One region of the Enterobacter cloacae complex sp. 385G4 genome, then DNA from elsewhere that is predicted to be linked to it. Evidence: predicted binding sites of a transcription regulator. Region 1 holds the regulator's gene; each other region holds the start of a gene.
What was found. The regulator PurR, encoded in region 1, represses purine synthesis genes. The targets are predictions, from matches to a motif close to CANGCAAACGTTTGCNTG.
Positions count from the first base shown of each region.

Region 1 (10,401 bases):
GGGTTAAAAAGCCCTTCAGCGTGCCGCTCACGGAACGGTCAGCAAATTTCCCGCCGAGATAGTTGCCAATCGAGAAGCCGACGCCAATCAGCACCAGCATCGCGGTAACAAAGAGTGGCGTTGCGTGGGTAATGTCGTGTAAGACCGGCGAAATGTAGGTGTAGAGGGTAAACATCGCTCCTGCCCCCAGCACGGTGGTCAGCAGCGCGGAAAGTACCTGCGGGCGCATCAGCACCGACAGCTCTCTGCGTACATCAGGGCGTTCACCCGCACTGCCTTTTGGCAGGGAGAAGAACAACGCCACCATCGCGACCACGCCCAATCCGGCCGTCGCCAGGAAGGACATCCGCCAGCCAATGACCTCGCCCAGCCAGGTTGCCGCAGGAACACCGCCGATGTTAGCGATGGTCAGCCCCATAAACATGGTGGCCACGGCGCTGGCCTGCTTGTGTTTTGGCACCACGCTTGCGGCCACGACCGAGCCCAGACCAAAGAAAGCACCGTGGTTGAGGCTGGTCAGAATGCGCGACAGCATCAGAGTGGTGTAATCCGGCGAAATGGCCGAAAGCACGTTGCCCAGGGTGAAAATCGCCATCAGGAAAATCAGCGCATTGCGGCGCGCACGGTGCGAAAGCAGAAGCGTCATCAGCGGCGCTCCCACCATCACGCCGATGGCGTAGGCGCTGATTAACATCCCGGCGGCCGGGATCGAGACGTCCACGCCACGGGCGATAACGGGCAGTAACCCCATCGGGGAGAATTCAGTGGTGCCAATCCCAAAAGCGCCAATCGCCAGGGCCAGCAGGGGAAAATTGATTTTCATGCGTCAACTCCGGATGCCGTGTCATGTGGTGACACAGAACAAAGAAGCGGAAAGCATGACATCAATCACAAAAAATGAGAAGTTAACAAAATGGCAAAAGATTTTTGCCAGAGAAGTAACAATCGGAGCGTTCGGGAGGGAGAAGACTCCCCCCGCGTAAATCAATGCAGCGCAGCCGTCAGGCCAGCCGCCACAATCAGCGCCAGCACAATAACGGTGGTGAACAGCGAAAACTTCAGATCGGAACTCATCAATTTTTCTCCTTTTAATCCCCCCACGAAAAGTGAGCTTGCTCATTTTTGCACAGTTTACGTCAAAAATCTTCCTGGATTTAAGCTGATAAACACTTTACCTCTTCCCCTTTTCATCAAGATAGGCCAAAATTCCACGCTAAATTTATTAGCGTACCGGCCATTGACCCCCTCCTGACGTCCCGTGTCGTTTTCCCGGCGTGCCGCAATTCAAAATTGCGTGATAAGGGTGAGAGAAGGCAAACGTTTACCTTCAAGTTTTTCAGGAGTTTAGGATATGGTCTGGAGTGACATTTAATGGCAACAATTAAAGACGTAGCAAAACGCGCAAACGTTTCCACTACAACCGTATCACATGTAATTAACAAAACCCGTTTTGTGGCGGAAGAGACGCGCAACGCCGTCTGGGCAGCGATCAAAGAGCTGCACTACTCGCCGAGCGCGGTTGCGCGGAGCCTCAAGGTTAATCACACCAAGTCTATTGGTCTGCTGGCGACCAGCAGCGAAGCGGCCTATTTTGCCGAGATCATTGAAGCGGTAGAAAAAAACTGCTTCCAGAAAGGCTATACCCTGATTCTCGGCAACGCCTGGAACAGCATTGAAAAACAGCGCGCCTACCTGTCGATGATGGCGCAAAAGCGCGTGGACGGCCTGCTGGTGATGTGTTCAGAGTACCCGGAATCCGTGCTGTCGATGCTGGAAGAGTATCGCCATATCCCTATGGTGGTGATGGACTGGGGCGAAGCGCGCGCCGACTTCACCGACTCCGTTATCGATAACGCCTTCGAAGGCGGTTACATGGCGGGCCGTTATCTGATCGAACGCGGCCACCGCGAGATTGGCGTGATCCCGGGTCCGCTGGAACGCAACACCGGCGCGGGCCGCCTGGCCGGTTTTATGAAAGCGATGGAAGAAGCGCTAATCACCGTGCCGGAAAACTGGATCGTGCAGGGCGACTTTGAGCCGGAATCAGGCTACCGCGCGATGCAGCAGATCGTCTCCCAGCCTCACCGTCCAACCGCCGTTTTCTGCGGGGGCGACATCATGGCGATGGGCGCCCTCTGTGCGGCCGACGAGCTGGGTCTGCGCGTACCGCAGGACATCTCCGTGATCGGGTATGACAACGTGCGCAACGCGCGCTTCTTCACGCCAGCGTTAACCACCATTCACCAGCCGAAAGATTCACTGGGTGAAACCGCCTTCAATATGCTGCTGGACAGGATCGTCAACAAGCGTGAAGAGTCACAGTCCATTGAAGTTCACCCTCGCCTCATCGAACGCCGTTCCGTTGCGGATGGCCCGTTCCGCGACTACCGTCGTTAAGCTCATTGCGGAGCCAGTCAGTCTGGCTCCCGCAGCCACTCCCGGTTAAGCGTTTCGCTGTCCCCCAGATAGTCCAGCAGCCAGGCCATCGCCGGCGAGACATCATTTTGTTGCCAGGTGAGGCAGCAGGCCGCATCCGGGAACGGATTCTCCAGCGTTAGCTCAACCCACTCACCGGTGTCGATTCGCGGACGTGCAAAATGGGCGGGCACCATGCCTACGCAGAGCCCGGCACTGAGGCACGTCGCCGACGATCCCCAGTCAGGGGCGACAACCCGCCGCTGGTTGTCCAGCAGCCAGGTAATTCGCTTCGGCAGCGAGCGGGAGGTATCTTCCAGCACCAGCGACGGCCAACTGCGCAGCGTATCGTCGCTCAGCGGCCCTTCCGTCGCCGCCAGGGGATGATCGCTTGCCACCACGCATTTCCAGCTCAGCATCCCCATATCGCGAAAGGCGTAACGTCCCCCGACCGGGATCGCCTGGGTCGCGCCAATCGCCATCTCTACCCTGCCGTCCGCCAGCGCATCCCAGACGCCGTTGAACACCTCCTGCGAGACCCGCAGTTCTACGTCAGAGAAATGCCGATAAAAATCGACAATCATCTGCCGGGTGCGCTCGGGCTTAACGATGTAATCCACCGCAATGGAAAGGTGGCCCCGCCAGCCGTTCGCGATCTGCTGGCACTGCTCGCGGGTGATCTGCATTTTTTTGATAACAGAACGCCCTTCCTTTAAAAACCACGCCCCTGCGGGCGTTAATTCAACATCACGATGCCGCCGTTCAAACAGCGGTACCGCCAGCCACTCCTCAAGCTGTCGCACAGTATAGCTGATGGCCGAAGGGACGCGGTGCAACTCCTGCGCCGCTCCGCTAAAGCTGCCATTACGCGCGACAGCATCGACCACTTCAAGAGAATAATCTGACCACATTTTCTGCCTGCAAAAAATTTGAATGCACCCGACAAATATTAGCGTTTCACAAGCGGCTTTGCACTCCCTACACTCAGCGCCAACGTATACCTGCCTCCTCAGGAGAATAAAACAGTGCAACCCAGGAAAGGTTTTTTAGTCTGGCTCGGCGGCTTAAGCGTGCTGGGCTTTTTGGCCACCGATATGTACCTGCCGGCGTTTGCCGCCATGCAGGAAGATTTGCAAACCCCTGCTGCCGCCATCAGCGCCAGCCTGAGCCTGTTCCTGGCCGGTTTTGCCTTCGCGCAGCTGCTCTGGGGACCGCTTTCGGATCGCTTTGGGCGTAAACCGGTGCTGCTGCTGGGGCTGGCCATTTTTGCCGTGGGCTGCCTGGGGATGCTATGGGTGCGCGATGCCACCTGGCTGCTGGTGCTGCGGTTTGTTCAGGCGGTCGGCGTCTGTGCCGCGGCCGTGACCTGGCAGGCGCTGGTCACCGACTACTATCCGGCGAACCGCACTAACCGTATTTTCGCCACCATCATGCCGCTGGTGGGGCTCTCACCGGCCCTCGCCCCGCTGCTGGGCAGCTGGATCCTCGCGCACTTTGACTGGCAGGCCATCTTTGCCACGCTGTTTGCCATCACGCTGGTGCTGATGCTGCCGGCGTTCGCCCTCAAGCCCGCGCATAAAAAAGAGGCGCACGCAGACGCGAAGCCGATTACCTTCACCTCCCTGCTGAGCGCGAAAGCGTATCGCGGCAACGTTCTGATCTATGCCGCCTGCTCGGCGAGCTTCTTCGCGTGGCTGACCGGTTCGCCGTTTATTCTGCACGATATGGGCTATAGCCCGGCGGCCATTGGCCTGAGCTACGTTCCGCAGACCATCGCGTTCCTGGTGGGCGGGTACGGCTGTCGCGCGGCGCTGCAAAAATGGGAAGGCCAGCAGATGCTGCCGTGGCTGCTGGTGCTCTATGCGCTGAGCGTCATTGGCACCTGGGCCGTTGGGTTTATTCCGGGCGCGGGTCTGGCCGAAATATTGATTCCATTCTGCGTGATGGCCATCGCGAACGGGGCGATCTACCCTATCGTTGTGGCGCAGGCGCTGCGTCCGTTCCCGCAGGCGACAGGCCGCGCGGCTGCGCTGCAGAACACCCTGCAGCTGGGGCTGTGCTTCCTGGCAAGCCTGGTGGTCTCCGCGCTGATTGCCACGCCGCTGCTGACGACAACCAGCGTGATGCTGGCTACCGTTGCGCTGGCCGTCATAGGCTATCGCATGCAGGCTTCCGCTCAGGATGAGAGCACGCAGGTAGAAACCTCGCATGCCTAATCGCGCCAAAAACTATGTTAATTTTCAGTGATTAGGTTGCTAAGAATTTTCTATTGAATCACCAAATTTTGAGGCCTATACTAAATTTGGTTCGATTAAATACGATAAATATTATGTGTTAACGGGAGCCGGAGTGCTCCCGTTTTACCATGGAAGGCATTTCGGCAAGGGTTATCTCCCTTCCTCTGTTCTACGTCGGATACTAGCCTCGCGGTATTTACCGTGAGATTTCTCACAAACCAAAAAAGCGTCTACGCTGTTTTAAGGTTCTGATCACAGTAGGGTGATGGAGAAGCTATGAGTTCATCGTGTATAGAAGAAGTCAGCGTTCCGGACGATAACTGGTCCCGGATCGTCAGTGAACTGTTAGGTCGGGCAGGCATCACTATCAACGGATCATCCCCATCGGATCCTCAGGTTAAACATCCCGATTTTTTTAAACGCGTGTTGCGCGAGGGGTCGCTAGGCCTGGGGGAAAGCTATATGGACGGCTGGTGGGAATGCGAACGGCTGGATACTTTTTTCGCCAGCGTGCTGCGTGCTGGTCTGGAAAAACAGCTCCCCCGTAATCTTAAAGACACCCTGCGTGTCGCCTCTGCCCGTCTCTTTAACCTGCAAAGTAAAAAGCGTGCCTGGATCGTCGGCAAAGAGCATTACGATCTCGGCAACGATCTGTTCAGCCGCATGCTGGACCCCTTCATGCAATACTCCTGCGCCTACTGGAAAGAGGCGTCGACGCTTGAAGAGGCTCAGCAGGCCAAGCTGCGCCTGATTAGCGAGAAATTGCAGTTGCAGTCCGGTATGCGCGTGCTGGATATTGGCTGCGGCTGGGGCGGGCTGGCGTATTTTATGGCGAAGCACTACGGCGTCAGCGTGGTCGGCGTCACCATTTCCGCTGAACAGCAAAAAATGGCGCAGGAGCGGTGCCTGGGGCTTGATGTGGATATCCGCCTGCAGGATTACCGGGATCTGAACGAACAGTTTGACCGGGTCGTTTCCGTGGGCATGTTCGAGCACGTCGGGCCGAAAAATTACGACACCTATTTCGAGGTGGTGGACCGTAATCTGAAACCGGACGGTATTTTCCTGCTGCACACCATCGGCTCTAAGCGGACCGACAATAACGTTGACCCGTGGATCAACAAATACATCTTTCCGAATGGCTGTTTACCGTCCGTACGCCAGATTGCCAACGCCAGCGAATCCCATTTCGTGATGGAAGACTGGCATAACTTCGGCGCGGATTACGACACCACGTTAATGGCGTGGCATGCACGTTTTCAGGAAGCCTGGCCTGAAATTGCGGACAACTATTCTGAACGATTCAAGCGGATGTTTAGCTATTATCTGAATGCCTGCGCGGGGGCGTTTCGCGCGCGAGATATTCAGCTCTGGCAGGTTGTTTTTAGCCGTGGGATTGAACACGGCTTGCGGGTCGCACGCTAGAAAAATAACCCCGGTCAGCCGGGGTTATTTTTTATTCGTCTTCTACAGCTTTAATTATTGCGGCTTCTTTTGCGGCCAGCACGCGCTCAACGGTATCTACAACCGCCTGGGTTTGCGGATCGATTTCGATATTCACGCGATGCCCCAGTTTTTTCGAACCCAGCGTGGTGCGCTGCAGCGTCTCGGGAATTAAATGCACGCAAAAACGCGTCGGAGTCACTTCTCCCACCGTCAGACTAATCCCATCAATGCCAATAAACCCTTTATAGAGGATGTATTTCATTAATGACGGGTCCTGCACTTTAAACCAGATTTGACGGTTATTTTCTGATGTGACGATTTTCGCCACTTCGGCGGTGGTCATGATATGCCCGGACATCAGATGGCCGCCAATCTCGTCGCTGAACTTCGCCGCGCGCTCAACGTTGACGGTATCCCCCACCACCAGTTCACCCAGGTTGGTAATACGCAGCGTCTCTTTCATTAAATCAAAGCTAATCTGGTTGCCATTAATTTCGGTGACGGTCAGGCAGCAGCCGTTATGGGCAATCGAGGCGCCGGTCTCTATGCCGTCGAGCATATATTCCGGCAGCTCTACAACATGAGTACGAAAATTAGGTTTTTCATCAATGGACACCACTTTGGCGGTGCCCTGCACAATACCAGTAAACATGCTTACAACTCCTGTTTTTTCCGGACGGTGGTGACACCGTTTAATCCCACCACAATAACAGTTGGAAAAACAGGTTGCCAGCGGAGCGCATTTTCTGGCGATTTTTTCACTAGATAAATAGCTAAAGCCCGCTACAATAGCTGGCACCCCCCTGCATTTTCTTCTTGCTGCCCGTTTCGGCGGCTTTTTTAGTCTCTCATATAACTACAAAATAAAGGTGTTCACGTGCAGAAGTACATGAATGAAGCGCGCCAGCTATTGGCACTGGCTATACCAGTGATCGTCGCGCAGGTGGCCCAGACCGCAATGGGTTTTGTGGATACGGTAATGGCGGGTGGCTACAGCGCCACCGATATGGCGGCCGTTGCCATCGGCACGTCAATCTGGCTGCCGGCCATCCTGTTCGGCCACGGTCTGCTGCTCGCCCTCACCCCTGTTATCGCTCAGCTTAATGGCTCGGGTCGTCGCGAGCGTATTGCCCATCAGGTCCGCCAGGGTTTCTGGCTGGCAGGGTTTGTCTCTGTGCTGATTATGGTCGTGCTCTGGAACGCGGGTCATATCATCCGCGCCATGCACAATATTGACCCGGCGCTGGCAGACAAAGCCGTGGGATATCTGCGCGCCCTGCTCTGGGGTGCGCCCGGCTACCTCTTTTTCCAGGTCGCCCGTAACCAGTGTGAAGGGCTGGCGAAAACCAAGCCCGGCATGGTGATGGGCTTTATCGGCCTGCTGGTGAATATTCCGGTGAACTATATCTTTATTTACGGCCATTTCGGCATGCCGGAGCTGGGCGGCGTCGGCTGTGGCGTGGCGACGGCTGCGGTTTACTGGGTAATGTTCTTCAGTATGATCGCTTATGTGAAACGCGCCCGTTCAATGCGCGATATTCGTAACGAGAACAGATTCAGCACGCCGGACTGGAGCATCATGACGCGCCTGGTGCAGCTAGGCTTGCCGATTGCGCTGGCCCTGTTCTTTGAGGTGACGCTCTTTGCCGTGGTTGCCCTGCTGGTCTCCCCGCTGGGGATTGTGGACGTCGCCGGGCACCAGATCGCGCTGAACTTCAGCTCTCTGATGTTTGTTCTGCCCATGTCTCTGGCCGCAGCAGTGACGATCCGCGTGGGCTTCCGCCTGGGGCAAGGCTCGACGCTTGATGCGCAAACCGCCGCGCGCACCGGATTAGGCGTTGGCGTCTGCATGGCCATTTGCACGGCGCTTTTTACCGTGGCGCTGCGCGAGCAAATTGCCCTGCTCTATAACGATAATCCGGAGGTCGTCACGCTGGCATCGCACCTGATGCTGCTGGCCGCGATTTACCAGATTTCTGACTCCATCCAGGTGATTGGCAGCGGCGTATTGCGCGGATATAAAGACACGCGTTCGATCTTCTTTATTACCTTTATCGCCTACTGGGTGCTGGGTCTGCCTACTGGCTACGTGTTGGCGCTGACCGATCTGGTCGTTGATCGCATGGGGCCAGCCGGATTCTGGATGGGCTTTATCATCGGACTGACGTCGGCGGCGATCATGATGATGATGCGCATGCGCTTCCTGCAGCGCCAGCCGTCAACGGTAATTTTGCAGCGCGCTGCGCGTTAACTACGCAGTAGCCGCCAGCTGGCGGCTACTTTCTCTTCACTTTGCGCGGTAATGAAGCAATCGCGTGAAATCAGAGAGAAAAATGCGTTTTCCCTCTTGCCTCCTTGATGCTGTGCCGCTAATATTCGTCCCCGTTGTCACCGACAACACGTTGCGTTCATAGCTCAGTTGGTTAGAGCACCACCTTGACATGGTGGGGGTCGTTGGTTCGAGTCCAATTGAACGCACCATTCTGCGTCCGTAGCTCAGTTGGTTAGAGCACCACCTTGACATGGTGGGGGTCGGTGGTTCGAGTCCACTCGGACGCACCATTTCAGTCCTGAAATGGTGCAAATTCTCTCCTTTTACCCTGAATTTTCTTAATCGCTTATTTTCATCATTATTCTCCTGCTACGCTTTTCTTATGGAATAAATACAGGAAGCGCGTCAATGAAGAATATCGCGATTATCGGCTCCGGCCCTACAGGGATTTACACCTTTTATCATCTGCTTAATAACAGCACCCCGCTCTCCGTATCCGTCTTCGAACAGGCCGATGAAGCCGGCGTGGGCATGCCCTATAACGACGACAATAATTCCCGGCTGATGCTGGCGAACATTGCGAGCATAGAAATCCCGCCCATTTTTATAACCTACCTCGCCTGGCTCAAGGAACAGAGCGACGACCATCTGGCGCGCTTTAAGGTTGATAAAGCCAGCCTGCATGACCGGCAGTTCCTGCCCCGACTCCTGTTGGGAGAGTATTTTCGCGACAGCTTGCGTTCAATCGTGAAAGAGGCAAAAAAGCTGGGGTTCCAGGTTGCGGTCCATGAATCCGCGAAGGTAACGGACATCATCCCCTCGACAACCGGCGTAACGCTTTCCGTCAACGACACCACTTTGCCCGATCGGTTCGACCTGGCGGTTATCGCCACCGGCCACGTCTGGCCAGATGAGGAGGAAGCCACGCGCACGTTCTTCCCCAGCCCGTGGTCGGGATTGATGGACGCCAGCATTCCCCCTTGCCGCGTGGGCATTATGGGAACGTCGTTGAGCGGTCTGGACGCGGCTATGGCGGTGGTAATGCAGCACGGTGAGTTTCGTGACGGTAAATTCCTCCTCGACAAGGGCAGCGAAGGGTTAAACATTACGCTGATGTCCCGCACGGGCATTCTGCCGGAAGCCGATTTTTACTGTCCAATCCCTTACGAACCGCTGTCGGTATTGACCGAATTCGTGGTTGAACGCGAGATAGCCAAAGGATCGGACGGCCTGCTTGACCGCATATTTTCCCTGATGGTGAAAGAGCTCGAGCTCGCTGACCCGGCGTGGTGCGAGAAAATTTCTCTGCGTAACCAGGATGCCGACAGCCTTCGTGAGGCATGGTTTGAGGATCGTAAACGGCACGGCCCCTTTACCTGGGCGGAAGAGAACCTCAGCGAGGTTGAACGCAACAAACGCGAACGGCGCACCGTGGCCTGGCGCTATACCGTCCTTCGACTGCATGAGGTGGTTCAGGAGATTGTGCCCCACCTCAACGACGACGACAGAGAGCGCTTTAAGCAGGGCCTCGCCCGCGTGTTTATCGACAACTATGCCGCCATCCCGCCGCAGTCTATCCGCAGGCTGCTTGCGCTTCGCGAGGCCGGCATCATTAGCGTGGCGGCGCTTGGCGATGATTACACGCTCGACGCTGGCAGCGATCGGACGGTAATTACCACCAAAGAGAGCGTTTATCGTTTCGACGTGTTTATTGACGCGCGCGGGCAAAAGCCGCTCAAAACAAAGGACTTGCCTTTCCCGACGCTGCGTAAACAGCTGGCAGAGACGGGCGACGAGATACCCGACATTGGTGAGGATTACACGCTTAAAGCGCCTGAAACGGTTCGCGGGCGCATTGCTTTCGGTGCGATACCGTGGCTGATGCACGATAGTCCCTTCGTTCAGGGGCTGGCGGAGTGTGCGGAAATTGCAGAGGCGATGGCGAAGGCGGCTGAAAAACCTGGCTCGGGGAGACGGCGTCGGTTACCGTACGTGGAGAACTGACAGGGCTTCCATGCCCTGCTATCGGTA
Region 1 covers NZ_JBXWDD010000001.1:285,347-295,747, reverse strand. The annotation lists gene AC2FAJ_RS01590 (MFS transporter) at 1-823, opposite strand, end outside; gene cydH (cytochrome bd-I oxidase subunit CydH) at 985-1,074, opposite strand; gene purR (HTH-type transcriptional repressor PurR) at 1,372-2,397, shown strand; gene punR (DNA-binding transcriptional activator PunR) at 2,415-3,326, opposite strand; gene punC (purine nucleoside transporter PunC) at 3,441-4,631, shown strand; gene cfa (cyclopropane fatty acyl phospholipid synthase) at 4,929-6,077, shown strand; gene AC2FAJ_RS01560 (riboflavin synthase) at 6,109-6,750, opposite strand; gene mdtK (MdtK family multidrug efflux MATE transporter) at 6,976-8,349, shown strand; tRNA gene AC2FAJ_RS01550 (tRNA-Val) at 8,503-8,579, shown strand; tRNA gene AC2FAJ_RS01545 (tRNA-Val) at 8,584-8,660, shown strand; gene AC2FAJ_RS01540 (FAD-NAD(P)-binding protein) at 8,779-10,374, shown strand.

Region 2 (10,401 bases), on a different contig from region 1:
GCAGGGCAATGACCTGGTGGTGTATGTTGCGCCGCGCGACGTGCGTGAGCGCACCTGGCAGCTCGACACGTTGATGTTCACGGTGCGTCTGTTTTCCCCGCAGGAAGGGATTGTCGGGGTGCGCATCGAGCACTTCCAGGGCGCGCTGAACAACGGCCCGCACTATCCGCTGAACGTTCTGAAAGACGTGAAGGTCGAGATTGAAAACAACGCCGAATTTGCTGAGCTGAAAAGCGGCAGCGTCAGCGTGCGCGTCACCAAAGGCGAGTTCTGGGCGCTGGATTTCCTGCGCAACGGCCAGCGCATTACCGGCAGCCAGCTGAAAAACAACGGCTACGTGCAGGACAGCAATACCCACCGCAATTATGTGTTCGAACGTCTGGATCTGGGCGTGGGGGAAACGGTCTACGGCCTGGGCGAGCGCTTTACCGCGCTGGTGCGCAACGGCCAGACGGTCGAAACCTGGAACCGCGACGGCGGCACCAGCACCGAGCAGTCCTACAAAAATATCCCGTTCTACCTGACCAACCGCGGCTACGGCGTGCTGGTGAATCACCCGGAAAACGTCTCGTTTGAAGTCGGCTCCGAGAAAGTGTCCAAAGTGCAGTTCAGCGTCGAAGGGGAATATCTCGAGTATTTCGTGATCGACGGCCCGACGCCAAAAGAGGTGCTGAACCGCTATACGCAGCTCACCGGGCGCCCGGCGCTGCCGCCGGCGTGGTCGTTCGGCCTGTGGCTGACCACGTCGTTCACCACCAACTACGACGAAGCGACGGTCAACAGCTTTATCGACGGCATGGCCGAACGCGACCTGCCGCTGCATGTGTTCCACTTCGACTGCTTCTGGATGAAGGCCTTCCAGTGGTGCGACTTCGAGTGGGACCCGGTGACCTTCCCGGATCCGGAAGGGATGATCCGCCGCCTGAAAGAGAAAGGGCTGAAGGTCTGCGTGTGGATTAACCCGTACATCGGCCAGAAATCCCCGATCTTCCAGGAGCTGAAAGAGAAGGGCTACCTGCTCAAGCGCCCGGACGGCTCTCTGTGGCAGTGGGACAAATGGCAGCCGGGGCTGGCGATTTACGACTTCACCAATCCGGACGCATGCCGGTGGTATGCCGACAAGCTTAAAGGCCTGGTGGATATCGGCGTTGACTGCTTCAAGACCGACTTCGGCGAGCGTATCCCGACGGACGTGCAGTGGTTCGACGGGTCCGATCCGCAGAAGATGCACAACCACTACGCCTACATTTATAACGAACTGGTGTGGAACGTGCTGAAAGAGACCGTCGGCGAAGAGGAGGCGGTGCTGTTTGCCCGCTCGGCGTCCGTCGGGGCGCAACAGTTCCCGGTACACTGGGGCGGCGACTGCTACGCCAACTACGAATCGATGGCGGAAAGCCTTCGCGGTGGGCTGTCGATTGGCCTGTCCGGCTTCGGGTTCTGGAGCCACGATATCGGCGGGTTCGAAAACACCGCTCCGGCGCACGTCTATAAACGCTGGTGCGCGTTCGGGCTGTTCTCCAGCCACAGCCGCCTGCACGGCAGCAAATCCTACCGCGTGCCGTGGGCGTACGATAACGAGTCCTGCGACGTGGTGCGCCACTTCACGCAGCTGAAATGTCAGCTGATGCCGTACCTGTACCGTCAGGCGGCGCTGGCCCGCGATTTCGGCACGCCGATGCTGCGCGCGATGATGCTGGAGTTCCCGGACGATCCGGCGTGCGATTACCTCGACCGTCAGTACATGCTGGGGGATTCCATGATGGTGGCGCCGGTGTTCTCCGAGGCGGGGGACGTGCAGTTCTACCTGCCGGAAGGCCGCTGGACGCACCTGTGGCACAACGACGAAATCCATGGCAGCCGCTGGCATAAGCAGCAGCACGATTTTATGAGCCTGCCGGTCTACGTGCGCGACAACACGCTGCTGGCGCTCGGTAACAATAACCAGAAGCCGGACTACGCCTGGAACGAGGGGACGGCCTTCCAGCTGTTTAACCTGGAGGATGGCGCAGCGGCGGTGAGCGAAGTGCCTGCGCCGGACGGGTCTGTGGCATTTACGCTGAAGGCGTCACGTCGGGGCGACATTGTGACCTTTACCGGCGCGGGTGACGCGAAAAACTGGTCAGTGTGCTTGCGCAACGTGCAGAAGGTGAGTGGCGTGAAAGGCGGCTCGCACGCGGGCAGCGAGTGGGGTGTGGTGGTGAAAGCGGAGGGGGATGAGGTGGTGGTTCAGCTCTGAGGTGGAAAATGCCCGGTGGCTTCGCTTACCGGGCCTAAGGTAATTATGCGCTCTGATGCCCTCACCCTGACCCTCTCCCACAGGGAGAGGGAACAAACATCAAAAACTTTATTGCACAGGCGTTGCAACCACGCCGCCCGTCATCGTCTGCTCAACCTGCTGCTTATCCATATTTACCGCGCTCAGCTTCCCATTCACCGTCGGCTTCAGTGGGGCATTCGCCTGCACGCTGCCGCTGGCGGTCATCTGAATATTGCCGTCACCCGTAATCGGTAACGCAGGCCAGCCCCACTGCTGCAGCACGTTGAGCGGTACGCCGCGCCCGTTCAGGCTCACCGTGGTCTGCCGCTGCGGGAGTTGTGAAACGGTCGCCGTGGCTTCCAGAATACCTTTCTCGGTAAAGGCACTCAGGTCGCTAATGTTCACCGTGGCGGCGTTGGCATTCAGCGCCAGCGACGGACGGCGCACGTCGACGCGGTTAAAGGTCGCCGCCGCGCCGTTTAATGTTGCGCTGCCGCCCCAGAAGCCCCACTGGCGATCTTTCGCCAGCTGCAGGTTTGCGCCGTAGCCGTCCAGGGAGGTGATCTGCCACGGGAAGGCGGGATCGATGTCGATCACCAGGTTGCGGCTCAGGCCGAATTTTTGCAGCGTGACGCTGTTCATCCATTCCGGCAGCGGCTCCATCCACAGCGTTTTCCAGTTTTCAGGAAGGGTGTACTCCAGCCCGGCGATGGCAACATCGTCCAGAACCAGCGCTTTACCGTCGCGCAGCCAGTTGCCGGACGTGCGCACCATACCGCCCTCCCAGCGCGAGGTGAACTGACGCAGCGCTATGCCCTGCGGGGAAAACTCCGCATTCAGGATCGGGTCAAACAGATGCAGCGAGCCGAAGATAAACTCGCTGGCGTTCATGGACAGGCGACCTTCCTGGCTCTGCCAGTCGCCTTTGCTGAGAGTCAGGTTGCGCAGGCTTAAGTCGAGATCGGTCACCGCCCAGTCCGGGCCCTGCAGGCGGGCATCGGTGACCTCCAGACGGCCAATTTGCAGGGAGGGGATGGTAGCCAGCGGCGCGAAGAACGCTTTCAGCGTTTTGTCGCTCTGCAGGCGGATCTCGTTCAGGCGCATGGTGTCGATTATCCAGCTTCCGTCAGCGTTACGCAGGGCGGAGCCGGTGAGCGAGCCACGGGCCATATCGGCACCAATGGTGTTCAGCACCACCTCCTTGCCGTTCAACTGGCCGTCGATTAGCACGTTGGTGGCCGGTACGCCGTTCAGGGTCAGCGAGCCGGCGCTCATCTGAATCTTCGCGTTTTTACCCAGCACGTTCCCGGCTTCTGGCTGCCATGGGCTGACGCCGCCCGTGACCTTCTGTGCGCTCAGATCCCATTCAGTATTCGGGCTGTTAAAGGCCATGTTGTTCAGCTGCAGACGATCGGCCTGGAAGGGCAGCGGCGCTGTTTGAGGCGAGAGATTCAGCGTGCCGTCGAACAGGGTGATAGTGCCCATGTGCAGCGGAGCGGTGATCTGACGGCTGCTCAGGCCAATATCGACTTTTTTGGCAACTAATGTGGCGGGTTTACCGTCCCGCCCAAAGGTGACATTTTCCAGAATGAGGTGGGAAGGCGATGAAAAGCGGTGATTCATCTTGTCGAAACTGAGTTCGTAGTCGGTATTCACCGTAATCCAGCTGCTGACCTGTGCCGCGCCCCAGCGGGTCTGGAGCAAAATATAGAACGCCAGCAGCACAATAAGCAGGGCTACCAGAAGATAGACGAGTAGCTTTCCAATAAATTTCATGGTCTTCCATCCCGCGAAACGAACATAAGGGAGTTATGCACGATTTATGCGCAATGCTCAAGGCGGGAATGATGTAATTAGATGTCACGGCAGGCATTGACTGCCTGCCGTAAGGGAGATCAGTTCTTCTCAGGCGGGAAAACGAGGTTCAGCACGATAGCGGTGATACCGCCCGCGGCAATGCCGGAAGAGAGCAGGTTTTTAACCCAGTCCGGCGCAAACTGCAGGATCAGCGGCTGCTGGGAGACACCAAGACCAACGGCCAGCGACAGCGCGATAATCATGATTGCGCGGCGGTTCAGCGGCTCGCGGGAGACGATACGCACGCCGGAGGCCGCGATAGTCCCAAACATCACCAGCGTTGCGCCGCCCAGCACCGGCTCAGGAATGTGCTGCACAAAGCCGCTCACCGCCGGGAACAGGCCGAGGACGATCAGCATCAGCGCCACCACGAAACCAACGTAGCGGCTGGCCACGCCGGTCAGCTGGATCACACCGTTGTTCTGGCCGAAGCAGGAGTTCGGGAAGGTGTTGAATACCGCAGAGACAAACGAGTTAAGGCCGTTCGCCAGCACGCCGCCTTTCAGACGCTTCATGTACAGCGGGCCGGAAACCGGCTGCTCAGAGACGTCGGAGGTAGCGGTGATATCACCGATGGTCTCCAGAGAAGTAATCATAAAGACCAGCATCAGCGGCAGGAGCAGACCCCAGTCTATGCCCAGGCCGTAATAAAGCGGCGTTGGGACGGTGATCAGCGCGCTGTTGGTCGGCGCGGTGTTCTCCGGCAGCATCCCCAGCGCCCACGCCAGCAGATAGCCCGCCGCCATGGCGATCACCAGCGAGGCCACGCGCAGGTAAGGGTTACGCTGACGGTTAAGCAAAATAATGATCGCCAGCACCACGCCCGCCAGCAGCAGGTTTTTCGGCGCGCCGAAGGTGTGGTCGCTCATTGCCGCGTAGCCGCCACCTATGGAGGTGAGGCCCACCTGAATCAGCGACAGGCCGATAATCATCACCACCACGCCGGAAACCAGCGGGGTGATCACACGGCGTGCCAGGTGCAGAACGCGGGAGATGACCATCTCCGTGCAGCTTGCCAGCATCAGGGTGCCGAACAGCGCCGCCATCATGGTCGGAACATCCGCACCGCCGGTTTTCAGCGCTGTACCGCCCATGATCAGCGGCGCCACGAAGTTAAAGCTGGTGCCCTGAATCGACAGTAGCCCAGACCCCACCGGGCCCCAGGCTTTAATTTGAATAATGGAGGCCACGCCGGAGGCGAACAGAGACATACTGATAATGTGCTGCGTGTCCTGCGCCGGTAAACCGAGTGCCTGGCAAATCAGCAGCGCCGGGGTGATCACCGCAACAAACATCGCCAGAAGATGCTGGCAGGCGGCAAAAAGCGTCTGCGGCAGCGGCGGTCGGTCTTCAAGGCGGTAAATCAGTTCGCTATTTTGCTTCTGCGCAATCGGTTGCGCATCTGGCGATTCTATGGTGTTAACGGACATCGGCGGCAATCCCACGGTGGAAAAGCGGGCATTTTATCTGACCACCTGGTAAAAGCAAACGATTGCCAGCAAAAAAAAGGAAGAAAATCTGCCGCTGTGAGCAGGTTTTTTACAACCTATCGGAAAAAAAAATTACACTTTTTGCGCCGGGGGCTCATGACGAGCGCAAACCGGCCCAGGATAACGCCGCGTGTGTATGGAATACGCGCATAACAGGAGCCTTTTATGATTCATCTCGATACGTTGTCGACCCTTGTTGCCGCAACGCTGGTTCTTCTGCTTGGTCGCAAGCTGGTCCACAGCGTTTCCTTTCTGAAAAAATACACTATTCCTGAACCTGTCGCCGGCGGTCTGCTGGTGGCGCTGGCCTTGCTGATATTGAAAAAAAGCATGGGCTGGGAAATTGATTTTGATATGTCCCTGAAAGACCCGCTAATGCTGGCTTTCTTTGCCACCATCGGCCTGAACGCCAACCTGGCGAGCCTGCGCTCGGGCGGTAAGGTGCTCGGCGTATTCCTGATTGTGGTGGTGGGGCTGCTGCTGATGCAGAACGCCATTGGCATCGGTATGGCAACGCTGCTGGGGCTGGATCCGCTGATGGGGCTGCTGGCGGGGTCGATTACCCTTTCGGGCGGTCACGGCACCGGCGCGGCGTGGAGCAAGCTGTTCGTCGAACGCTACGGTTTTGAAAACGCGACGGAAGTGGCGATGGCCTGCGCGACCTTTGGCCTGGTACTGGGTGGCCTGATTGGCGGCCCGGTAGCGCGTTATCTGGTGAAGCACTCCACCACGCCGAATGGCAGACCGGACGATGAAATGGTGCCGACCGCGTTTGAAAAACCGGACGTTGGCCGCAGCATCACCTCGCTAGTGATGATTGAAACCATCGCGATGATTGCCATCTGCCTGACCGTGGGCAAAGTGGTTGCGCAATGGCTGGCGGGTACCGCGTTTGAACTGCCGACGTTTGTCTGCGTGCTGTTTATCGGGGTGATCCTGAGCAACGGTCTGGCGCTGATGGGCTTCTATCGCGTGTTTGACCGTGCGGTATCGGTGCTTGGCAACGTCTGTCTGTCGCTGTTCCTGGCGATGGCGCTGATGAGCCTGAAGCTGTGGGAGCTGGCCTCGCTGGCGCTGCCGATGGTGGCGATTCTGGCGGTGCAGGCGCTGTTTATGGCGCTTTATGCCATGTTCGTGACCTGGCGCATGATGGGGAAAAACTATGATGCGGCGGTGCTGGCGGCCGGTCACTGCGGGTTTGGTCTGGGGGCTACCCCAACGGCTATCGCCAACATGCAGGCGATCACCGAACGATTCGGGCCATCGCATATGGCGTTTCTGGTGGTCCCGATGGTCGGCGCATTCTTCATTGATATCGTCAACGCGCTGGTGATCAAGCTTTACCTGATGCTGCCGATATTTGCCTGAGATCAGGCGTTGGAATACCGTTCGGTTTCCGGCATCCAACGCTCAATTAACGCTGCCGCCTGTTCGGGGTAGCGTTCATGAATATGGCGCGCAAGGCGCTGAACTTCTGGGATCATGGCCTGATCGCGCAGTAAATCCGCCACTTTGAATTCAGCATTTCCCGTCTGGCGCGTGCCCAGTAGTTCGCCCGGGCCGCGTATCTCCAGGTCTTTTTGCGCAATCACAAAGCCGTCGTTGCTGTCGCGCAGCACCTGCAGTCGCATCTGGGCGGTTTTTGAAAGCGGAGCTTTGTAAAGCAGCACGCAGTGAGACGCTACCGCGCCGCGGCCAACGCGCCCGCGCAGCTGGTGGAGCTGGGCAAGCCCCAGACGTTCCGGGTTTTCGATGATCATCAAACTGGAGTTGGGGACGTCAACGCCCACTTCGATGACCGTCGTCGCGACCAGCAAATGCAGTTCCCCCTGTTTGAAGGATTGCATCACCGCCTGCTTCTCGGCAGGCTTCATGCGGCCGTGAACCAGGCCAACGTTCAGCTCGGGCAGTGCCAGCTTGAGCTCTTCCCACGTCGCTTCGGCGGCCTGGGCTTCCAGCAGTTCAGACTCTTCAATCAGGGTACAGACCCAGTAGGCCTGACGCCCTTCATGGGTGCAGGCATTGCGCACCCGGTCAATGATGTCGCTGCGGCGCGTATCCGGTATGGCGACCGTCGTCACCGGCGTTCGGCCCGGCGGCAGTTCGTCGATGGTAGAGGTATCCAGATCGGCGTAGGCGGTCATCGCCAGGGTACGCGGGATCGGCGTGGCGGTCATGATCAGCTGGTGCGGGTGGAAGCCCTGCTGCAGCCCTTTTTCCCACAGCGCCAGACGCTGATGCACGCCGAAGCGGTGCTGCTCGTCGATAATCACCAGCGCGAGGCCGTTAAACTGCACCTGCTCCTGAAAGATAGCGTGTGTGCCGACAATCATCTGCACCTGGCCGCTGGCGATGGCTTCCTGCTGCGCAAGACGCGCTTTGCCTTTTTGCTTTCCGGCGAGCCAGCCCACCTCAATCCCGAGCGGTGCGAACCAGGCGCGGAAATTATTGGCGTGCTGCTCGGCCAGCAGCTCTGTCGGTGCCATCAGCGCGACCTGTTTGCCGTGGGCGATGGCGCGTAACGCGGCCAGGGCGGCAACCAGCGTTTTACCTGAGCCTACGTCGCCCTGCACCAGGCGCATCATCGGCACGTCGAGCGCCATGTCGCGCTCAATCTCTGCGGTGACGCGCGCCTGCGCGCCGGTGGGCTTAAAGGGTAGCGAGGCCAGCAGCTTATCTTTGAGCACATCATTCGGGCTTAACGGCTGAGCGTGGAAACGCTGCGCGCCGGCGCGCAGCGCCAGCATGCTCAGGTTATGCGCCAGTAATTCCTCAAGGATAAGACGCCGTTGGGCGGGGTGTTTACCGCTTTCTAAATCGCTGAGCTGCAGCGTTGGCGGCGGGCGGTGCAGGGTGCGCAGCGCCTCGGGCAGGCTCATCATCCCCTGAGCCAGTTCTGGCGGCAGCAGTTCGGTAATGGCACAGGTGTCCAGCAGCTCCAGCGCCTGATCGGTGAGCTTACGCAGCGTCGCCTGCTTGATGCCTTCGGTCGTCGGGTAAACCGGGGTGAGCGTCTCCTGCAGCTCCGGCGTGCTGAGATCGCCCTGCACGCGGTACTCCGGGTGGATCATCTCTGCGCCGTATTTCCCGCGTTTGGCTTCGCCATAGGCCAGCACTCTGCGGCCTGTCGCCAGGCTGTTTTTCATTGCAGCGCTGAAGTTGAAGAAACGCATGGTGAGGATGCCAGTGCCGTCGCTGATCTGACAGGTCATCATCCGGCGTCCGCCGAAAGTGATATTGCAGTTCAGGACTTCGCCTTCAACGGTGGCGTAAATGGCGGGAAGCAGATCGCCAATCTTGTAAAGCTGGGTGCGGTCTTCGTAACGCAGGGGGAGGTGAAGCAGGAGATCCTGCACGGTGTGCAGGCCAATTTTTGCCAGCTTATTGCTTTGCGCCGCGCCCACGCCCGACAGGCTGTTGAGCGGGATAGCATCCAGCAGGCGGCCTTTCATCGGTTACCCGGCGTACTGCATAGTGGCCCACCACTCGGCATCGGCTTCAATTTCGCCCTGCGCGTTGACGTGGGGGTAAGGCAATTTTTTCTGCTTCGCAACGCGAGCCAGCACCGGATAGCCACCTTCAAACAGCAGGCGCTGCTGTTCTTCTTCCGGCAGCATGCTGTTGCTGCGCTCGTACATCCCGGCGTTCTGACGCTGGCGCTGCGCTTCATACAGAATGAGCGCGGACGCCACGGAGACGTTAAGGGACTGGACCATGCCGATCATCGGAATGATGATGTCCCGATCCGCCAGATCCAGCGCTTCCTGGGAGATCCCGGTTTTCTCCTGACCCATCAAAATGCAGGTCGGGCGGGTATAGTCGATTTCGCGGAAATCCACGGCCTTATCGGACAGGTTTGTCGCCAGGATCTGCATCCCGCGTCCTTTCAGATGCGATACGGCATCGCCAATCGTCTGGTGAGATTTGACGGATACCCAGCTGTTACTGCCTGCCGCAGCAGAGACCATGGTTCGCATCCGGTGACCCGGCCAGACGGCGTGCACTTCATGCACGCCGACGGCATCTGCGGTACGGACGATGGCAGAGACGTTATGAGGTTTATGCACCTGCTCCATGCAGACCGTCAGGTCAGGCTGGCGTCTGGCAAGCATTTCGCAGATACGGGCATAACGTTGTGAATTCATAAACCTAGTTTCGGTTTCGGGTGACTTTAATCACGTCCGGCATGACGCGGATCTTGCGCATAATGTTCGCCAGATGCACGCGGTCGCGAGCGGTCAGACGAATAAAGGCGCTATAGACGCGGCCGTCTTTTTCTTCCGTATTCAGGCTCTGAATGTTGGACGAGGCCGTGTTGATGGCTGCCGTCAGGTTCGCCAGGGCACCCTGGTGGTTGAACATATCCACCTTAATTTCGGTGATAAATTCCTGCGCCGTCTCTTTATCCCACTCGACCGCCATAAACTTCTCGGCTTCTTTCTGGTAGCCGCGAATGTTACGACAGGATTCATGGTGGATAACCAGCCCTTTGCCCGGACTGACGTGAGCAATAATCGGGTCGCCAGGGATTGGACGGCAACATTTTGCGAAGGTGATCAGCACCCCGTCCGCGCCTTTGATCGGCAGATGAGCATGGCCGGATGCGCCTGGAGCAGATGGCGTCGCTTCGCCCTGCTGCAGGTTTTTCGCTACCACGACGCTCATCGCGTTACCCAGACCAATTTCCGCCAGCAGATCGTCCAGAGACGTGAGCTTCATACGGTCGAGTTCACGCTGAATATGCTCCGGTGGGATCTCAGCCAGCTTGCGGCTGCCGCCCAACGCGTGGTTAAG
Region 2 covers NZ_JBXWDD010000005.1:120,727-131,127, reverse strand. The annotation lists gene yicI (alpha-xylosidase) at 1-2,239, shown strand, start outside; gene AC2FAJ_RS15155 (AsmA family protein) at 2,348-4,036, opposite strand; gene xanP (xanthine/proton symporter XanP) at 4,156-5,547, opposite strand; gene gltS (sodium/glutamate symporter) at 5,773-6,975, shown strand; gene recG (ATP-dependent DNA helicase RecG) at 6,978-9,059, opposite strand; gene trmH (tRNA (guanosine(18)-2'-O)-methyltransferase TrmH) at 9,063-9,752, opposite strand; gene spoT (bifunctional GTP diphosphokinase/guanosine-3',5'-bis pyrophosphate 3'-pyrophosphohydrolase) at 9,757-10,401, opposite strand, start outside.
Region 2: a site for PurR is predicted at 5,599-5,616, ahead of gltS (sodium/glutamate symporter). Genes of this name have one in related genera too.

Region 3 (10,401 bases), on a different contig from region 1:
TCCGGAATACCGTCAGGGCGTGGTCACCGACAACGGTAACGTCATCCTCGATGTTCACGGTCTGGAGATTCTCGACGCGATTGCGCTGGAAAACGCCATCAACGGCATTCCAGGCGTCGTCACCGTAGGATTATTTGCCAACCGCGGCGCGGATGTGGCGCTGATCGGTACGGCTGACGGTGTGAAAACCATCGTAAAATGATCTGACGGGGGGAGTGCTCCCCCCGCTAAAAAATTTTTGAAAAGCTAAATTTGGTGACTTGTGTCACGCTTTTCCGCCTCTTTTGCCGATCCTGCCACGTTTGTAAATTTCCTCAGCATTTTACTCTGTCATTTTGCCCTGTATGACTTTTCTTCAGAGTGCCGACGCAAACGTTCATATTGCTGCAATAGTTTTTTTTGATATGTTGGCTACAGCGGATTTCAATCCAGCACAACATCAGTTCAGATAAAAACAGGGTCGGGGAAATGGCAAAGGTATCACTGGAGAAAGACAAGATTAAATTCCTGCTGGTCGAGGGCGTGCATCAGAAAGCGCTTGATAGCCTTCGTGCGGCGGGTTACACCAACATCGAATTTCACAAAGGCGCGCTGGACACGGAAGAGCTGAAAGCCGCCATCCGTGATGCCCACTTCATTGGCCTGCGATCCCGTACCCACCTGACTGAAGACGTGATTGCCGCGGCAGAAAAGCTGGTTGCTATTGGCTGTTTCTGCATCGGCACCAACCAGGTCGACCTGAACGCTGCCGCAAAACGCGGTATCCCGGTCTTTAACGCCCCGTTCTCTAACACCCGTTCCGTGGCGGAGCTGGTGATTGGCGAGCTGCTGCTGCTGCTGCGCGGTATCCCGGAAGCTAACGCCAAAGCGCACCGCGGCGTGTGGAACAAACTGGCCGCGGGCTCATACGAAGCCCGTGGTAAAAAACTGGGTATCATCGGCTACGGCCACATCGGTACCCAACTGGGGATCCTGGCGGAATCGCTGGGGATGCACGTCTACTTCTACGATATCGAAAGCAAGCTGCCGCTGGGTAACGCGACGCAGGTACAGCATCTTTCTGACCTGCTGAACATGAGCGACGTGGTCAGCCTGCACGTGCCGGAAAACGCCTCCACCAAAAATATGATGGGCGCGGAAGAGCTGGCGCTGATGAAGCCGGGATCTCTGCTGATCAACGCCGCGCGTGGTACGGTGGTCGATATCCCTGCGCTGTGCGATGCGCTGAAGCGTAAGCATCTGGCGGGGGCGGCCATCGACGTGTTCCCGACGGAACCGGCCACCAACAGCGATCCGTTTAACTCTCCGCTGTGCGAATTCGACAACGTGATCCTGACGCCGCACATCGGCGGTTCTACTCAGGAAGCGCAGGAGAATATCGGTCTGGAAGTGGCGGGTAAGCTGAGCAAATATTCCGACAACGGTTCAACGCTTTCTGCGGTGAACTTCCCGGAAGTGTCTCTGCCGCTGCACGGCGGTCGTCGTCTGCTGCACATCCACGAAAACCGTCCTGGCGTGCTGACCGCCATCAACCAGATTTTTGCCGAGCAGAGCGTTAACATTGCCGCCCAGTATCTGCAAACCAACTCGCAGATGGGTTATGTGGTTATCGATATTGAAGCCGATGAAGATGTTGCTGAGAAAGCGCTGCAGAGCATGAAGGCCATTCCGGGGACGATTCGCGCGCGCCTGCTGTACTGATGGTGCGGTCTGTGGTGTCGGGTGGCGGCTACGCCTTACCCGACCTACGTTGAGCTTTTGTAGGCCGGGTAAGCGTAAGCGCCACCCGGCTTTATGCTACCAAAGCCACGTTTTACCTGGCGTTACCACCGCCGGCAGCGGCACATCCCATTTCTCCACCGGCAACGCCTCCACGCACTGACAATCATGCGCGTAGCCTACCGGCTGCAGCCTGTACTGCTGCCAGTTTTGCAGCGTTCGGTCATAGAACCCCCCGCCCATGCCTAAGCGCTGTCCCTGCTCATCAAACGCCACCAGCGGCGTAATCAGCACGTCCAGCTCGGACAGCGGGAGTACGTCGCGCACGTCGAGTTTCGGCTCGGTGATTTTCAGACGATTCACCACCAGCTCGCTGTGCGGATGGTAGTGCAGAAACAGCAGATTGCCCCGGCTGAACGGATGCAGTACCGGCAGGTAAACTTTTTTCCCGGCGCGCCAGAGCTGGTCGATAAGCGGCTGGGTGTCCAGTTCGCCGTCAAACGAGAGAAAGAGCGCGACGGTATTTGCCATCACCACGGGCGGATAGGCCATCATGCGGGCGGCGGCCTGCTGCGCAAAGTGTGCCTGTTGTTCGACGCTTAAGGCGCGACGACGCTGGCGAATGAGCTGACGGATGTCCTGGCGTGAAGCAGAAACTTCAGGGAATTGAGTCATGGTAGTCGGTAGAAGAAGAGAGAGGGAATCTCCGAGATGCCGCCGCAGGCTGTAACCCTTGAACCCTTGGTTCAAGGTGAATGTGTCGTCATAGTTTTAAGGCTTCTCGGACGAACCGAGCATGCTCACCAACCATGGAGCGCCACATTCTTGTGGTATGAAATATCGGCTCAGGGGACTGGCCCGCTTGCAAACATCTCAGAGAAATTTTGTCTTCACAGTTACTCTACCATAGTCAACTGCGAAGTGTTATTCAAACTTTGGTCCCGGTCTTTCGGGATTGCGACCTTGATCAAGCAACGCCTGTTCAATGGTCTGCTGGAGCATTTTAATGCGCTGCTCCATGCTAGCCGCGTAATCGCGGGTCTTCGCTTTTTCCTGAGTCAGTTCATAGCTGATGTTCAACGCGGCGATGAAAACCAGCTGCTCAGTATTTGTGACTCTAGTGCGTTCTTTTAGATCTTGCAACCGCTGATTCAAATCGTCCGCAGCCTGATTCAAAGCATCCCTTTGTTCAGGCGGACAATTCACTCGCAGTGAACGGCCAAAAATCTGGAGATCGACGGGTTGTGCAGACATGCCACCTTCCTGCTGATTGACTGCGCTGCCTTCGCTTACTGCCCCGGGGGCTGCGAAGGGGCGACACTATAGCTACCCTGATGTGAAGATACAAGCCCTTTTCTGGTATCACCAGGGTCCAAAGTGGTAGCATATCATGAATATCCTCCCTTTGATGACGAATGCGTATGTCTATACAGAACGAAATGCCTGGTTACAAGGATTTAAACCAGTTACTGAACCAGCAGGGAGTCGGTCTTACCCCTGCCGAAATGCACGGTCTGATCAGCGGCATACTGTGCGGCGGAAACAGCGACAGCTCATGGCAGCCGCTGATCCACGACCTCACCAACGAAGGGCTGGCGTTTGGCCATGAACTGGCGGAAGCGCTGCGAAAAATGCACGCGGCAACCAGCGATTCGCTGGAAGACGATGGCTTCCTTTTTCAGCTTTATCTGCCTGAAGGCGACGATGTCAGCGTCTTCGATCGCGCCGATGCGCTCGCGGGGTGGGTAAACCACTATCTGCTTGGCCTGGGCGTCACCCAGCCTAAGCTTGATAAAGTCACTGGCGAAGCGGGTGAAGCGATTGACGATCTGCGCAACATCGCCCAGCTTGGCTACGATGAAGAGGAAGATCAGGAAGAGCTGGAAATGTCCCTCGAAGAGATCATCGAGTACGTGCGCGTGGCGGCGCTGCTGTGCCACGACAACTTTACGCGCTCGCAGCCGACCGCGCCGGAAGTTCGCAAGCCAACCTTACATTAAGAAAAATAACGCACAGGAGGGTGTCATGGTTATCTCGCAACAAGAGTATTTGCGCCGTCGTCAGGCGCTGCTGGCAAACATGCAGCCGGGAAGCGCGGCGCTGATTTTTGCCGCGCCGGAAGTGACGCGCAGCGCCGACAGCGAATACCCCTATCGCCAGAGCAGCGATTTCTGGTACTTCACCGGCTTCAACGAGCCGGAAGCGGTGCTGGTGCTGATTAAGAGCAATGACACCCACAACCACAGCGTGATTTTCAACCGCGTACGAGACTTAACCGCTGAGATTTGGTTTGGCCGCCGCTTAGGGCAAGAGGCCGCCCCGGAAAAGCTGGGCGTTGACCGCGCGCTGGCGTTTAGCGAAATCAACCAGCAGCTCTATCAGCTGCTTAATGGCCTCGACGTGCTCTACCACGCGCAGGGCGAATACGCCTACGCCGATGAGATTGTTTTCAACGCGCTGGAAAAACTGCGTAAAGGCTCGCGGCAGAACCTGTCCGCGCCCGCCACCCTCACGGACTGGCGTCCGGTGGTGCACGAGATGCGTCTGTTCAAATCTGAAGAAGAGCTGAACGTGCTGCGCCGTGCGGGCGAAATCAGCGCCCTGGCGCACACCCGCGCGATGGAGAAATGTCGTCCCGGAATGTTTGAATACCAGCTGGAAGGCGAAATTCACCACGAATTTAACCGCCACGGCGCGCGTTATCCCTCCTACAACACCATCGTTGGCGGCGGGGAAAACGGCTGCATTCTGCACTACACCGAAAACGAAAGCGCGCTGCGCGACGGCGATCTGGTGCTGATTGACGCTGGTTGCGAATATCAGGGCTACGCGGGCGACATCACGCGTACCTTCCCGGTGAACGGCAAGTTTTCGCCAGCGCAGCGGGCGATTTATGACATCGTTCTCGAATCACTCGAGACGGCGCTGACGCTGTATCGCCCGGGCACCTCCATTCAGGAAGTGACCGGTGAGGTGGTGCGTATCATGATTACCGGGCTGGTTAAGCTTGGGATCCTCAAAGGGGATGTCGACACCCTGATTACCGAGAATGCTCACCGCCCGTACTTTATGCACGGCCTGAGCCACTGGCTGGGGCTGGACGTGCACGACGTGGGCGCGTACGGCCCTGAACGTTCGCGCGTGCTTGAACCGGGCATGGTGCTGACCGTCGAGCCGGGCCTGTACATCGCGCCGGATGCCGACGTGCCAGAGGAATACCGCGGAATTGGCATTCGTATTGAAGACGACATCGTCATCACCGAAACCGGCAACGAAAACCTGACCGCGAGCGTGGTGAAAAAAGCGGACGATATCGAGGCGCTGATGGCAGCGGCGCGCGTATGAGCGTGATTATCGTTGGCGGCGGCATGACTGGCGCCACGCTGGCGTTAGCCATCTCGCATTTGACGAAGGGGCAGCTTCCGGTGCATCTGGTTGAAGCCGTCGCGCCGCAGGCGAAGAATCACCCTGGGTTTGATTCCCGCGCCATTGCTCTGGCGCAGGGCACCTGCCAGCAGCTATCCCGCATTGGCATCTGGCAGGCCATCGCCGACTGCGCTACCGCCATTAATACCGTGCACGTGAGCGATCGCGGTCATGCCGGGTTTGTGACGCTGGATGCCCATGATTACCGTATTGACGCGCTGGGTCAGGTCGTTGAACTGCACGATATTGGCCTGCGCCTGTTCCGCCTGTTGCAGGACGCGCCGGGCGTCACGCTGCACTGCCCGGCACGCGTTGCCAGCTTCACCCGCAGTGAAGACGCGGTCAGCGTAACGCTGGACAATGGCACCGTGCTTGACGGACAGCTTCTGGTGGCGGCTGACGGGTCGCGCTCGGCGCTCGGCACCCAGTGCGGCGTAGAGTGGCGGCAGCAGCCTTACGGGCAGGTCGCGGTCATCGCGAACGTCTCGACCGCAGCAGAACACAACGGCCGGGCGTTTGAGCGCTTCACCCAGCACGGCCCGCTGGCGATGCTGCCGATGACGGGCGGGCGCTGCTCGCTGGTCTGGTGCCACCCGCAGGAAAAGGCCGAAGAGGTTAAATCCTGGTCCGACGAACGTTTTTGTACCGAGCTGCAGAAAGCCTTTGGCTGGCGGCTGGGGCGTATTACCCATGCCGGGAAACGTGCGGTCTATCCGCTGTCGTTAACCACGGCATCACAGTCTGTTTCTCACCGCGTGGCGCTGGTCGGCAACGCGGCGCAAACCCTCCACCCCATCGCCGGACAGGGCTTTAACCTTGGCCTGCGGGATGTGATGAGCCTGGCCGAAACGCTTTCGCAGGCGTGGAGCGAACAAAAAGACTGTGGCGCATACCCGGTGCTAAGCCATTACCAGACGCGACGTCAGGCCGATAAAGAGGCGACAATTGGCGTCACCGATGGTTTAGTCCATCTCTTTGCCAATCGCTGGGCGCCGCTGGTTGTTGGCCGCAACCTCGGGCTGATGGCGATGGAACTGTTCATTCCGGCACGTGACGTGCTGGCGCAGCGGACCCTGGGTTGGGTCGCGCGTTAAGGAGTTATCACTGTGCAAAATGTTGATGTTGCCATCGTTGGCGGCGGAATGGTTGGGCTGGCGCTGGCCTGTGGATTACAGGGCAGCGGCCTGCGCGTGGCCGTGCTGGAGCAAAAGCAGCCCCAGCCTGTCGCATCAGATGCTCCGCCGGAACTCCGCGTGTCGGCGATTAACGCGGCCAGCGAAAAGCTTTTGACGCGTCTCGGCGTCTGGTCAGATATCGTCGCCCAGCGCGCCAGCTGCTATCACGGCATGGAAGTGTGGGACAAAGACAGCTTTGGCCATATTGCCTTTGATGATGAAAGCATGGGCTATAGCCATCTGGGGCATATCGTTGAAAACGCGGTGATCCACCACGCGCTGTGGCAGAAAGCAGAGCAGTGCAGCGACGTGACGCTGGTTGCGCCTGCGCAGATCCAGCAGGTGGCATGGGGCGAAAACGAGGCGTTTATCACCCTGCAAAGCGGCGACATGCTGACCGCGCGTCTGGTGGTCGGTGCCGACGGCGCTAACTCCTGGCTGCGCAACAAGGCTGATATCCCGCTAACGTACTGGGATTACCGCCATCATGCGATGGTGGCAACGATCCGCACCGAAGAGCCGCACGGCGGCGTTGCGCGGCAGATTTTCCACAACGACGGCATACTGGCGTTCCTGCCGCTTGCCGATCCGCACCTGTGCTCGATAGTCTGGTCCCTGGTGCCGGAGAAAGCGCAGCAGATGCAGGATGCGACGCCGGAGGCCTTTAACCAGGCGCTGTGCGTGGCGTTTGATAACCGCCTTGGCCTGTGCACGCTTGAAAGCGAGCGTCAGGTATTCCCGTTAACCGGCCGCTACGCGCGTCAGTTTGCGGCGCACCGCCTGGCACTGGTGGGGGATGCGGCCCATACCATTCATCCGCTGGCCGGGCAGGGTGTTAACCTCGGCTTTATGGACGCGGCGGAACTGGTGGAAGAACTGCGTCGCCTGCACCGTGAAGGTAAAGATATCGGCCAGCATCTGTATCTGCGTCGCTACGAGCGCAGCCGCAAGCACAGTGCGGCGATGATGCTGGCAGGAATGCAGGGCTTCCGCGAGCTGTTTGCCGGGGCAAATCCGGCGAAAAAACTGCTGCGCGATATCGGCCTCAAGCTGGCCGACACCCTTCCCGGCGTCAAACCTCAACTTCTTCGTCAGGCAATGGGTCTTAACGATCTTCCCGACTGGTTACGCTAACCTCGATCCCCGTCACACTTTATTTTCCCGGCCTCTGCGTCGGGGAAATCCCCTCGTTTGAAATATTCTAATTCCACGCCATTTTTCGCATTAGTTATTCTCATGTCGTGATTTATACGTGACGGAAATTCGGCCCGTTTTTCCGCATGAAATATCACCATGTGCTAAATCCTGTTAGATCATTGTTAATTTTGTGCGGGGTTAATCGCATTTTTCCAGTGAATAACTCTGTAGGCTTTTCAGCGTTTTTTGGTCATAAGCTAATGTGATGACCCGTTTTACCTTATGGTTAACCGCCGGTTTCGGTGGTAAGTTCAGGTAAAAGAGAACGTTTGCGTCGGCATTCGGGAACGAGGCCGATACCGAGTTTCACGGTGAATTTTTCAACGAGGACAAGATGGCTCAACAAACTCCTTTGTACGAACAGCACGTGTTATGCGGCGCCCGCATGGTGGACTTCCATGGCTGGATGATGCCGCTGCACTACGGCTCGCAGATAGATGAGCACCACGCGGTGCGCACCGATGCCGGTATGTTCGACGTGTCCCACATGACGATTGTCGATCTGCGCGGTAGCCGCACCCGGGAGTTTTTGCGTTATCTGCTGGCAAACGACGTCGCCAAACTGAAGACGCCGGGTAAAGCGCTCTATACCGGCATGCTAAATGCCTCGGGCGGCGTGATTGACGACCTTATCGTCTACTACTTCACCGAAGATTTCTTCCGCCTCGTTGTAAACTCCGCCACCCGCGAAAAAGACCTCTCCTGGATCACCCAACACGCCGAACCCTACGCCGTCGACATCACCGTCCGTGACGATCTGTCGCTGATCGCCGTGCAGGGACCAAACGCGCAGGCAAAAGCCGCCTCTCTCTTTAACGACGAGCAGCGCACCGCCACCGAAGGCATGAAGCCGTTCTTCGGCGTGCAGGCGGGGGATCTGTTTATCGCCACCACCGGCTACACCGGTGAAGCGGGCTACGAAATTGCGATGCCGAACGAGAAGGCCGCCGATTTCTGGCGTGCGCTGGTAGAGGCGGGCGTGAAGCCTGCGGGTCTGGGCGCGCGCGATACGCTGCGTCTGGAAGCGGGCATGAACCTCTACGGTCAGGAAATGGATGAAGGCGTCTCTCCGCTGGTGGCCAACATGGGCTGGACCATCGCGTGGGAACCGGCTGACCGTGACTTTATTGGCCGTGAAGCGCTGGAGATGCAGCGCGAGAAGGGCACCGAACAGCTGGTGGGACTGGTGATGAAGGAAAAAGGCGTGCTGCGCGGCGAGCTGCCGGTGCGCTTTACCGATGCTGACGGCAATCATCGCGAAGGCGTGATCACCAGCGGTACCTTCTCCCCGACGCTGGGCTACAGTATTGCACTGGCACGCGTGCCAGCGGGCATTGGCGAAACGGCGGTGGTGCAAATCCGCAACCGCGAAATGCCGGTCCACGTGACCAAACCGATTTTTGTTCGCGCCGGTAAGCCGGTCGCCTAATCATTTTTATCAGGAGAACTTCAATGAGCAATGTGCCAGCAGAACTGAAATACAGCAAAGAACACGAGTGGCTGCGCAAAGAGGCGGACGGCACTTACACCGTCGGGATCACCGAGCACGCGCAGGAGCTGCTGGGCGACATGGTGTTTGTCGACCTGCCTGACGTGGGCACGACCGTTAGCGCGGGCGACGACTGCGCCGTGGCGGAGTCCGTAAAAGCGGCGTCTGACATCTACGCACCGGTAAGCGGTGAGATTGTTGCGGTCAACGACGCGCTGAGCGACTCGCCAGAGCTGGTCAACAGCGAGCCGTATGAAGGCGGCTGGATCTTCAAGATCAAAGCCAGCGACGAATCGCAAGTTGCCGCGCTGCTGGATGCAACCGCGTACGAAGCACTACTGGAAGACGAATAACGTTGTGCCGGATGGCGCTGCGCTTATCCGGCTTACAGGGCCCGGTAAGCGGTAGCGCCACCGGGCAACAGCGTTACAGATAACTACGATTCACTGCACGTATCAGGAACCATCGCTCATGACACAGACTTTAAGCCAGCTTGAAAACCGTGGCGCCTTCATTGAACGTCACATTGGGCCGGATGCTCAGCAACAGCAGGAGATGCTGAAGACGGTTGGCGCGGATTCATTAGACGCACTGATCGGCCAGATTGTGCCAAAAGACATCCAGCTTGCCACGCCGCCTCAGGTAGGGGAAGCCACCACGGAGTTCGCCGCGCTGGCGGAGCTGAAGGCTATTGCAGGCCTCAACAAGCGCTATAAGTCTTACATTGGCATGGGCTACACCAACGTGCAGTTACCGCCGGTTATCCTGCGCAACATGCTGGAAAACCCGGGCTGGTACACCGCTTACACCCCTTATCAGCCAGAAGTCTCCCAGGGGCGTCTGGAAGCGCTGCTGAACTTCCAGCAGGTGACGCTGGATCTGACCGGTATGGATATCGCTTCCGCCTCTCTGCTGGATGAAGCGACCGCCGCTGCCGAAGCGATGGCGATGGCAAAACGCGTGAGCAAGCTGAAAAATGCTAACCGCTTCTTCGTGGCGGCGGACGTGCATCCGCAGACGCTGGACGTGGTGCGCACCCGTGCAGAAACCTTCGGCTTTGAGGTGATCGTCGACGACGCCGACAAAGTGCTGGATCACCAGGACGTCTTCGGCGTGCTGCTGCAGCAGGTGGGTACCACCGGCGAAGTTCACGACTACGGCGCGCTGATTGCCGAGCTGAAATCCCGCAAAGTGGTTGTCAGCGTTGCCGCCGATTTTATGGCGCTGGTGCTGCTGACGGCGCCGGGCAAACAGGGCGCGGATATTGTATTCGGCTCCGCGCAGCGCTTCGGCGTGCCGATGGGCTACGGCGGCCCGCACGCGGCGTTCTTCGGCGCGAAAGATGAATTCAAACGCTCCATGCCAGGCCGTATCATTGGCGTGTCAAAAGATGCT
Region 3 covers NZ_JBXWDD010000007.1:183,125-193,525, reverse strand. The annotation lists gene rpiA (ribose-5-phosphate isomerase RpiA) at 1-202, shown strand, start outside; gene serA (phosphoglycerate dehydrogenase) at 469-1,701, shown strand; gene AC2FAJ_RS17905 (5-formyltetrahydrofolate cyclo-ligase) at 1,798-2,394, opposite strand; RNA gene ssrS (6S RNA) at 2,419-2,602, opposite strand; gene zapA (cell division protein ZapA) at 2,644-2,973, opposite strand; gene AC2FAJ_RS17890 (YecA/YgfB family protein) at 3,141-3,719, shown strand; gene pepP (Xaa-Pro aminopeptidase) at 3,751-5,064, shown strand; gene ubiH (2-octaprenyl-6-methoxyphenyl hydroxylase) at 5,061-6,239, shown strand; gene ubiI (FAD-dependent 2-octaprenylphenol hydroxylase) at 6,252-7,454, shown strand; gene gcvT (glycine cleavage system aminomethyltransferase GcvT) at 7,852-8,946, shown strand; gene gcvH (glycine cleavage system protein GcvH) at 8,970-9,359, shown strand; gene gcvP (aminomethyl-transferring glycine dehydrogenase) at 9,478-10,401, shown strand, end outside.
Region 3: a site for PurR is predicted at 7,776-7,793, ahead of gcvT (glycine cleavage system aminomethyltransferase GcvT). Genes of this name have one in related genera too.